Regions from separate parts of the Catenulispora yoronensis genome, predicted to be linked through region 2. Evidence: riboswitches for the same ligand, from Rfam matches in the RefSeq annotation. Region 2 holds a riboswitch; each other region holds the start of a gene.
What was found. A riboswitch is a leader RNA that binds a small molecule or an ion and turns the genes downstream of it on or off. The one in region 2 is predicted to bind cobalamin.
Positions count from the first base shown of each region.

Region 1: another riboswitch for cobalamin. It lies ahead of ABD481_RS13245 (ABC transporter substrate-binding protein); the one in region 2 lies ahead of cobN (cobaltochelatase subunit CobN).
Region 3: another riboswitch for cobalamin. It lies ahead of ABD481_RS32850 (CbtB domain-containing protein); the one in region 2 lies ahead of cobN (cobaltochelatase subunit CobN).

Region 1 covers NZ_BAAAQN010000013.1:8,737-12,003, reverse strand. Annotated here, with positions in the region: gene ABD481_RS13250 (enoyl-CoA hydratase/isomerase family protein) at 90-920, shown strand; cobalamin riboswitch at 1,145-1,282, shown strand; gene ABD481_RS13245 (ABC transporter substrate-binding protein) at 1,396-2,418, shown strand; gene ABD481_RS13240 (FecCD family ABC transporter permease) at 2,785-3,267, shown strand, end outside.
Region 2 covers NZ_BAAAQN010000007.1:39,713-42,979, reverse strand. Annotated here, with positions in the region: gene ABD481_RS08070 (COG4280 domain-containing protein) at 1-265, opposite strand, end outside; gene ABD481_RS08065 (cobalamin biosynthesis protein) at 405-1,349, shown strand; adenosylcobalamin (AdoCbl) riboswitch at 1,396-1,533, shown strand; gene cobN (cobaltochelatase subunit CobN) at 1,555-3,267, shown strand, end outside.
Region 3 covers NZ_BAAAQN010000050.1:55,008-58,274, forward strand. Annotated here, with positions in the region: gene ABD481_RS32845 (MFS transporter) at 1-1,142, opposite strand, end outside; cobalamin riboswitch at 1,252-1,412, shown strand; gene ABD481_RS32850 (CbtB domain-containing protein) at 1,457-1,681, shown strand; gene ABD481_RS32855 (CbtA family protein) at 1,703-2,593, shown strand; gene ABD481_RS32860 ((2Fe-2S)-binding protein) at 2,604-3,267, shown strand, end outside.

The sequences.
Region 1 (3,267 bases), on a different contig from region 2:
ACGGCTTTACCGGGGCCGCACCGCGGGCTGTACCGCGGTGGCCTGGCCCCTGCTTCTGATCCATGTCGCCGTCTCATACTGTGGGCGGTATGACAGAGGCATCCGAAACGGACTACAACGGCGTACTCCTGCGGCGGCACCCGGCCGAGGGCAACGGCGTGGTCGCGGAGATCGTGCTGGACCGCGCCGACGCGATGAACGCCATCTCGACCGGGATGGCCGCCGCCATCCGGGACGTCGCGCCGGAACTGGCCGACGACCCGGCGGTGCGCGCGGTGGTGGTGTCGTCCGCGCCGCCCGCCGCGGAGGGCAAGAACCACGCCTTCTGCGTCGGCGTCGACCTGAAGGAGCGCAACCGGATGAGCGACGCCGAACTGGTCGCGACCCGGCCCGCGTTCCGGCGCACCTGGTCGGCGTTCGGCTCGCTGCCGATGCCGGTGATCGCCGCGGTGTCCGGATACGCGCTTGGCGGAGGCTGCGAACTGGCGCTCGGCTGCGATCTGATCGTGGCCGACGACGGCGCGGTGTTCGGGCTGCCGGAGGTCTCGGTCGGCGTGATCCCCGGGGGCGGCGGGACGCAGACGCTGGTCCGGCGGGTCGGGATGAACCGCGCAGCCGACCTGATCTTCACCGCACGGCGCATCGACGCCGACGAGGCTGACCGGTTCGGGATGATCGACCGGCGGGTCGCCGGGACGTCGACGGCGCGCGGGGCGGCTTTGGAGTTGGCGCAGCAGATCGCGAAGAACTCGCCGATCGGGGTGCGGAACGCCAAGCACGCGCTGAAGGTCGGGGCGGATCTGCCGCTGGCCGCCGGGCTCGATGTGGAGGACGGGGCGTGGCGGGCCACGGCGTTCTCGGCGGATCGGGCTGAGGGTGTGCGGGCGTTCGTGGAGAAGCGGAAGCCGGTGTGGCCGTAGGGGAGTTGAGGGGGTCGGGTCGGGCTGGGCCGGTCTGACCTGACCTGATCCGGCCCGACTTGACCTGACCCGGCCCGGCCCGGCCGATGGCTGTGTTCGTCGGGCCGCGTCGGGTTGGATCGGGTCGGATCGGGTTGCATCGGGTTGCATTGCGTTCCGTCGAGTTCCGTCGAGTTGCGCAGATCACCAGTCCGCAGAGCGTTCGGGGTTAGTCGTGGGGCGCTGCGCTTGCTAGCGTCTTCGGTGACGGCGGTGTGCCGTCCACAACGTGTGCAGCGAAGCCGGTGCGAGTCCGGCGCTGTCCCGCAACTGTGAGTTCTCCTTTGGGGAGCGAGCCAGGTCGCCTCATACGGTGTGTCAACGTTCGGCCCTCGCGGTTCGGGGCGGTCCGGCTGTGCACATCACGGTCACCTGGGCCGGCGTGCGCTGTGCGGGTCGCGGATCAGCCGGAGGAGCTGACCTCGTGCATTCTCGTCTGCACAACGCGGCGCGGCATGTCGCCGTCGGTGTCATAGCGGGCTCGGCGCTGCTGGCGGCCGGGTGTTCGTCCTCGAAGTCGACGCCGGCCGCGGGGTCCGGGGCGACCGGGGCCTCGACGTCCGCGTCGAGTGCGGCGTCGAGTGGTTCGTCGAGCGCTTCGTCGAGTGCCTCGGCCGACGCCGCGGTGTTCCCGGCGACCGTCACCGCCAAGAACGGCGCGGTGAAGCTCAGCGCGCAGCCGAAGAAGATCGTGTCCCTCTCGCCGTCGGCGACCGAGGACCTGTTCGCGATCGGCGCCGGCGCGCAGGTGGTGGCGGCCGACGACCAGTCCGACTTCCCCGCGAACGCGCCGAAGACCGCGCTGTCCGGCTTCAAGCCCGACGCCGAGGCGATCGCGAAGTACAACCCGGACCTGGTGGTGGTCGCCGCCGATACCTCGAACATCGTCGAGGCCCTGGGCAAGCTCAACATCCCGGTGCTCTGGTTCGACGCGCCCAACAGCCTGGACGACGCCTACTCCCAGATCACCGCGCTCGGCACCGCGACCGGCCACGCCGGCGCGGCGACCTCCGAGGTCGCGGGCATGAAGGACAAGATCACCGCCGCCCTCGCCGCGACCAAGAAGCCGGCCACCCCGCTGAAGTACTACTACGAGGTCGGCACCCCGGGGAACTACAGCGCCACCTCCAAGACCTTCATCGGCTCCATCCTGACCGGGTTCGGCCTGGCCAACGTCGCCGACGCGGCCGACAAGACCGGCGGCGGCTACCCCCAGCTCAGCGACGAGTACCTGGTGACCGCGGCCCCCGACCTGGTCTTCCTGGCCGACACCAAGTGCTGCCAGCAGACCACCGCCACCGTCACCGCCCGCCCCGGCTGGTCCGCCGTCCCGGCCGTGAAGAACGCCGCCAAGGGCACCATCGTCGGCCTCGACGACGACATCGCCTCCCGCTGGGGCCCCCGCCTGGTCGACCTGGTCCAACAAATCTCCGACGCGGTCAACAAGGCCCAGGGCTGAGCCGCGACGATGGGGCGCGCAGCAACGCCCGGCCCGCTCCCGGCCGACACGACGGCGACGCCGAAGGTGACGCTGTCGGCCGGGAGCGGAGCTGGTGCTGGTCAGGGTGCTGACGCGGCGGTTCCGGGCGGCTTGGCGGCGGCGGAACTGGCTGAGTCGGGCGAGGCTGCTGATGTAGCGGTTCCTGGCAGCTTGGGTGAGGTGCCCGAGCTGGTTGGAGCAGCGGAACCGGGCGGCTTGGCCGCGGTTTCCGAGCTGGCTGGCGGGGCGCAACCGGCTGAGTCGGTCCGGTCGGCGGAGCGGGGTGGATCGGCAGGTTCGGACTCCCCAGCCTCTCGCCGCCGCCTGGCGCGTCCGACCATCGCGGTGCTCGTTGCCGGGGTCGTGCTTCTTGGCTCTGTTCTCGTTGCGAGTCTTGGTGGTGCCGCCGGGCTTCCGGTTGCCGGTACCGTCGCCGCGTTGTTGGACAAGGTGCCGTTTGTGCGGCTTGGGACCGGGCTCACGCCGGTGCAGCAGGGGGTGCTGGATCAGATTCGGTTGCCGCGCGTTGTTCTGGCGACGGTTGTCGGGGCGTTGTTGGCGCAGGCGGGGGCTGCTTATCAGGGGGTGTTCCGTAATCCGTTGTCGGACTCCGGGACTATTGGGGCTTCGGCGGGGGCCGGGATGGCGGCGACGCTGGTCATCGTTTATGGCGGTGGGCCTGAGCACACTGTGGTCGGGATCGGGGCGGTGCCGTTGGCGGCGTTCGTCGGGGGGTTGGCGGGGGTGCTGGCCAGCTATGTGCTCGGGACGTTGGTCGGGCGTGGGGGGACCGCGTCGTTGATCCTGGCCGGGGTGGCGGTCAGTTCG
Region 2 (3,267 bases):
GCAGGATCGCCTTGCGGATCCACTGGAGGCCGAAGGTCAGCAGCAGGCCGCCGACCACGAGGCGCAGGGCTTTGAGGGGGAGGACGGTCAGCGCCGGGCCCAGGGCCGCCACCACGACGGCGAGCAGGAGCAGGCCCGCCGCGACGCCTTGCAGGGCGGGCCGCCAGCCTCGGGTGATACCGACGGCGAGCACGATGGTGAGGGCCTCCACGGCTTCGACCGCGCAGGCCAGGAAGACCGACAGCAGCAGGAAGGCTGTTCCCACGGGGTCAATGTAGCTTGTCGGGTCCGTTGACAACGTCAATCCGGTCGGGTCGATTCGGTCGGGTCGATCCGGTCACGGCGCGTCACGTCAATCCGGCGACGGCGCGCCGTAGGCAGCGCGGCGTCGCTAAGTTGTGCGCATGCGATCTTCTTCCCGTGCTGTGGGCCTGGCGCTCGGCTTCGCGGCCGACTGGTATTTCGCCGATCCGCGCCGGGGGCACCCGGTGGCGGGGTTCGGCCGGGCCGCGTCGGCGTTGCGAAAGACGATGTATGCCGATTCGCGCGGTGCGGGGGTCGGGTACGCGGGCGCGTTGGTGGCGGGCGCTGCTGCCGTGGGGGGCGTCGCGGAGCGGATGGGGCGCGGGCGGCCGGTGACACAGGCCGCGTTGACCGCGCTGGCGACGTGGACGGTGCTCGGGGGGACGTCGTTGCGGCGGGAGGCGACGGCGATCGGGTCGTTGCTCAGCGCGGGTGACGTGGAGGCGGCGCGCGAGCGGCTGCCTCATTTGTGCGGGCGGGATCCGAGCAAGCTGGACACCGACGAGATCGCGCGGGCGGTCGTCGAGTCCGTGGCGGAGAACACGTCCGACGCCGTGGTGGCGCCGTTGTTGTGGGGTGCGGTGGCGGGGATTCCCGGGCTGCTGGCGTATCGGGCGGCGAACACGCTCGACGCGATGGTCGGGTACCGGAACGAGAAGTATCTGAACTTCGGATGGGCCGCCGCGCGGTTGGATGATGTGCTCAACTACCTTCCGGCCAGGTTCACGGGCGCGGCCACGGTGGTCAGTGCGCCGGCGATCCTCGGGAGCCCTCGGCGGACTCTCAAGGTGCTGCTTCGCGACGGCGGTCGACACCCGAGTCCCAACGCCGGTCGATGCGAGGCGTCCGCCGCCGGCGCGCTGGGGCTGCGGCTCGGCGGGACCAACAAGTACGGGGACGTGGTCGAGGACCGGCCCGTGATGGGGACGGGGCGGGCGCCGCGGGTGGCCGACATTCATCGGGCCACGGCGTTGTCCGGGGTGGTGGGGGTCGTGTCGGCGGGGGTCGCGGTGCGGGTGGCTTGGGCACTGGGGCGGAAGGGGTAGTAGGCAGTAGGCGGGTACTGGCGGATAGAGGCACCCGCCCCGATCTGTCACACTGTCCCCGGACGTCAGAACCAGGAAGCCCGTGCGAATCGGGCACTGTCCCGCAACTGTGACCGCCTCTTCAGGCGGAAGTCAGGAACTGCCTGCCGTCCGTCATCATCGGCCCGAGGCGGAGCGCGGACTCCGCGAGAGGAAGTGCCGCCGCATGCCTGCGCGCGTTCTGCTGCTGTCCACCGCCGACACCGAGCTGCTGGCCGCCCACGCCTCCGGCGCGGCCTATCGCACCGCCAACCCGGCGCGCCTGGACGCCGAGTCGTTGGCGCCGCTGCTCGCCGACGCCGACGTCGTCGTGCTGCGCCTGCTCGGCGGGCATCGGCTGTGGCAATGGCTCGTCGACGCTGTTGCCGCCAGCGGCGTTCCGGCCGTCGTGCTCGGCGGCGAAGCCGTGCCGGACGCGGAGCTGATGGCGCTGTCGACCGTGCCGGGCGGCGTCGCGGCTGAGACGTTGAACTACCTCACTGCCGGAGGCCCGGGGAACCTCGGCCAGCTGGCCGCCTTCCTCGCCGACACCGTGCTCGGTGGCGGGGAGGGATTCGAGGCGCCGGCGGCGATGCCGGAGTTCGGGGTGCACGGCGCTCCCGCCGCGCCCGATGATCGCCGTCCCACGGTGGGCATCATCTTCTACCGAGCCCACGAGCTCTCGGGCAACACCGCCTTCATCGACACCCTTACCGCAGCTCTCGAAACCCGGGGCGCGGCGGCGCTGCCCATCTACTGCAACTCTCTACGCGGTCTCTCGGACCCCACTGCTCAGGGCCTCGTAGACCTGCTCGCCCCCTGTGACGCCCTCATCGTCACCGTCCTCGCGGCGGGCGGCACCACGGCGGCGGACGCCAGCGCCGGGGGCTCGGAAGAGAGTTGGGACGTCGGCGCCCTCGCGAGCCTGGACATCCCCATCATCCAAGGACTCTGTCTCACCACCTCTCGCGAGGCGTGGCAGGACTCTGACGCCGCGCTGACGCCGATGGACGCCGCGATGCAGGTCGCGATCCCCGAGTTCGACGGCCGCTTGATCTCCGTCCCCTTCTCCTTCAAGGAGCAGGGCGAAGCGGGTATCCCCATCTATGTCGCGGACGAAGAACGCGCCCAGCGTCTGGCCGGCATCGCGTATCGCCACGCCGCTCTCCGCGCGATCCCCAACGCCGAGAAGAAGCTCGCGCTGGTCTTGTCGTCCTACCCGACCAAGCATGCGCGGATCGGCAACGCGGTCGGTCTCGACACCCCCGCCTCGGCCGTCCGCCTCCTCGCGGCGCTGCGCGAGGCCGGCTACGCCGTCGGCGACTTCCCGGAGGACGGCGACGAGCTCATCCACCGCCTGATCGCCGCCGGCGGCCACGACGTGGAGTGGCTCACCGAGGACCAGCTCGCGGCGGCTCCGGCCCGGGTCCCGCTGCGCGAGTACGAGTCCTGGTTCGCGGCGCTCCCGGCCGACCTTCGGGAGGGCGTCCGGCGGCACTGGGGCGAGCCGCCCGGCTCGCTCTACGTCGACGGCGAGACCGGCGACGTCGTCCTGGCCTCGCTCCAGTTCGGCAACATCCTGCTGATGATCCAGCCGCCGCGCGGCTTCGGCGAGAACCCGATCGCGATCTACCACGACCCGGACCTGCCGCCGAGCCACCACTACCTCGCCGCCTATCGCTGGCTGGAACAGTCCTTCGGTGCGGACGCCGTCGTGCACCTCGGCAAGCACGGCACGCTGGAGTGGCTCCCCGGCAAGGGCCTGGGCCTGTCGCGCTCCTGCGCTCCGGACGCGGTCCTCGGCGAGCTGCCGCTGATCTACCCGTTCATCGTCAACGACCCCGGCGAGGGCACCCAGGCCAAGCGCCGGGCCCACGCCACGATCATCGACCACCTGATG
Region 3 (3,267 bases), on a different contig from region 2:
AGCACCAGCGGCGCGACCAGCACCGCGTAGCCCCGGTCCGGGCCGGCGATCAGCGCGATCCAGCCCATCGCGACCGCGAGCAGCGTGAGCCCGCCGACCAGCAGCGGCCGCTCGCCGACCCGCGGGACCAGGGCGCCGGTGATCGGGGCGATGAGCGTCAGCGTCAGCGTCCACGGGATCAGGCGCAGACCGGTGGCCAGCGGGTCGTAGCCGAGGCCGACCTGGAGATACTGCGTGAGCAGGAACGTGACGCCGACCGTCGTGGCGTACATCAGGAACCCGGCCGCGTTGCCGCCGGAGAACGCCGGGACGCGGAAGAACCGCATCGGCAGCATCGGCGCGTCGACCCGCAGCTCCCAGACGACGAAGGCGACCGCCAGGACGCCGCCCGCCGCCAGCGTGCCGACCGTCTCCGCGCCGGCCCAGCCGACGGCGTTGCCCCGCACCAGGCCCCAGACCAGGCCGAACGCGGCGCCAGTGACGAGGACGAGGCCTGCGACGTCCAGCCGCCGCGCCGGGCCGGTGCTCTCCGCCGTTTTGGCGCGCGCCAGCGGCATCAGCAGCAGCCCGATCGGCACGTTCACCCAGAAGATCCAGTGCCAGTCGAGCCCCTGGGTGATCGCGCCGCCGACCACCGGTCCGCCGACCGTGCCCAGGCCCGTCACGCTGCTGAACGTCCCCAGCGCCTTGGCCCGCTGGCGGCCCGGGAAGGCCACGCTGAGCAGCACCATCGCGTGCGGCATGATCAGCGCCGAGCCGACGCCCTGGACGGCGCGGGCCCCGATCAGCAGCCCGGTGTCCGGGGCGAGCGCGCAGGCCGCCGAGGCGACGGTGAAGATCGCGATGCCGGTGAGGAACATCCGGCGGCGGCCCAGGCGGTCGCCGAGGGCGGAGGCCGGCATCAGCAGCACCGCGAAGCTCAGTGTGAACGCGGTGATCGTCCACTCCAACTCGGCCATCGACGCGCCGAGGTCGAGGCGGATCTTGTTCAGCGCCGTGGTGACGACCAGCATGTCCAGGACCACCATCAGCGAGGCCACCGAGGCCAGGGCGAGGGTCCAGCGCTGGGGCGCGGTCATGCGCGGGGTGGCGGTGTCCGCCGAACCCGCGGCCTCCGCCGCACTCGTTTTTTCCCTGCTCACTCCCGGACCTCCGGTCTCCGCTCGGGGCTTCCCGGCGAAGCACCCGCGGATATGTACCGGCGGCGGAGCCGAAAATCGTCGCGCGCGGCCGACCCGGTGATCGACATCTCTTTGACGCGGTGCGTGCGCGGCCCTACGCTGCCCAAGCAAGGTACTGGGACAGGAAGCCGGTGCAATTCCGGCACGGTCGCGCCACTGTGAGCCCCCTGCTTCGTCGGGCAGTCGAAGCGGGCGGGTGAGTCAGACCCTCCCCGGTCGACCCGCTCCATCGAACAGGGACGCAAGATCCCGAAGGAGGGCTCTCTATGAGCACCATGCCTGTTTCCCCTGCCCCGGCCTCCCCGGTCTCGGTTCCGACGCCGCTGGTGGTCTCCGCGGCCACGGCGCGGCTGTGGATCGGCGGCACGATGCTGTTCGCGCTGCTGGCGTACTACTTCATCGGCGTGGACCAGGGCGCGTTCTCCGTCTTCGGCGGGGACATGCATCTGCACGAGTTCGTGCACGATGCCCGCCACCTGCTCGGCTTCCCCTGCCACTGAGCCGCGAGGGTCAGTGCTCTGATGGAAAAGCGCATCATCGCGCGCGGCCTGCTGGCCGGCGCGCTCGCCGGTCTGCTCGCGTTCCTGTTCGCGCGGGTGTTCGCCGAGTCGGTCATCGACAAGGCGATCGCCTACGAGAGCGGCCGGGACGCGGCGCAGGCCGCGCTGAACCAGGCCGCCGGGTTGCCGGCGGACGCTGCCGATCCGGACCTGTTCAGCCGTACCGTGCAGGCCGATATCGGTATCGGGGTCGGGATGATCGGCTTCGGGGCGGCGATGGGCGGACTGTTCGCGGTCGCCTATCTGCTGTGCCTGGGCCGGGTCGGCCGGATCCAGCCCAAACCGCTGGCGCTGCTGGTGGCGGGGGCCGGGTTCGCCGGGTTCTACCTCGTGCCGTTCCTGAAGTACCCGGCCAACCCGCCGGCGATCGGGCATCCGGACACCATCCGCGCCCGGGGGCTGCTCTATTTGGCGATGGTGGCCTGTTCGCTGGCGTTCCTGTTCGCGGCGGTGTGGGCCGGTCGCCGACTCGCGGCCCGGTTCGGGAACTGGAACGCGACGGTGCTGGCCGCTGTCGGCTTCGCGGCGGCGATCGGCATCGTGATGGCGGTCCTGCCCTCGCTCGGAGAACTGTCGGCGAACGTCCGCGAGTTCGGGCACCACGCGAGCGAGACGCCGCTGCCGCTGACCGACGGCAAGGGCGCGATCGTCTACCCGGGCTTCCCGGCCGACGTGCTGTTCTCGTTCCGGCTCTACTCGATCCTGGCGCAGGCGCTGCTGTGGGGCACCCTCGGCCTGGCCTTCGGGCCGATGGCCGAACGGGTGCTCCGCCCGGCGATGCAGCCCGCGACCGGGACGCCGGGCAACGCCGAGGCCGCCGGGAATGCGGGCGCGATGCCCGCGGCGGTGTGAGGATTGCCGGGTGACGAACGGAGTTCCGGCCCTGGCGCTGGTGAGTGAGGAGCTCGCAGCGCTGGGGCCGTACTTCGGCGCCGCGTTCCACGCCGGCTCGGAGTCGTGCGAGGCGCCGTGGCGTCCCTTCGCCGAGCTGGTCGAGGAGCCGGGGGCGATGGCGGAGCGGGTCGCGGGCGTGCGCGGATACCTGGCGGCCGGCAGCGGACAGGACATTGAGAAGGTCGAGCTGCGAGTCGCGGCTTCCGTGGCGCATTTGGGGCTGGTCGCGCGGGTGATGTCGCCGCTGTTCGGACTGGGTGTGCTGTACGGGTGGCGGGGATCGGTGCGGGCCGGGGACCTGCGATGGCAGCCCGGCTTGGCGAGTACTTTTCCGTTGTCGATCAACGAGGCCGTGGTCGAGGGCCGTCCCGACGGCCGGATCACCGACGGCCGGCCCGACGGCCGGATCACCGACGGCGTGGTCACGGAGTTGGAGACGCTGATGGCGTCGTTCGGCGTCAACCGGCACATCTTGCGAGGGAACGTCGCGTCGGCACTGGTCGGCGCCGGCAAGGCGCTGGCGGCGGCACGGCCGGCACTGAGGGATCGGGCGACGGCCGAGCTGGGGGTTCTCCTGGCGCGCGCGGAGCTGGCAGGCAGCGTGGGGTACGCGGCGGACGGGAGCTTCCGAC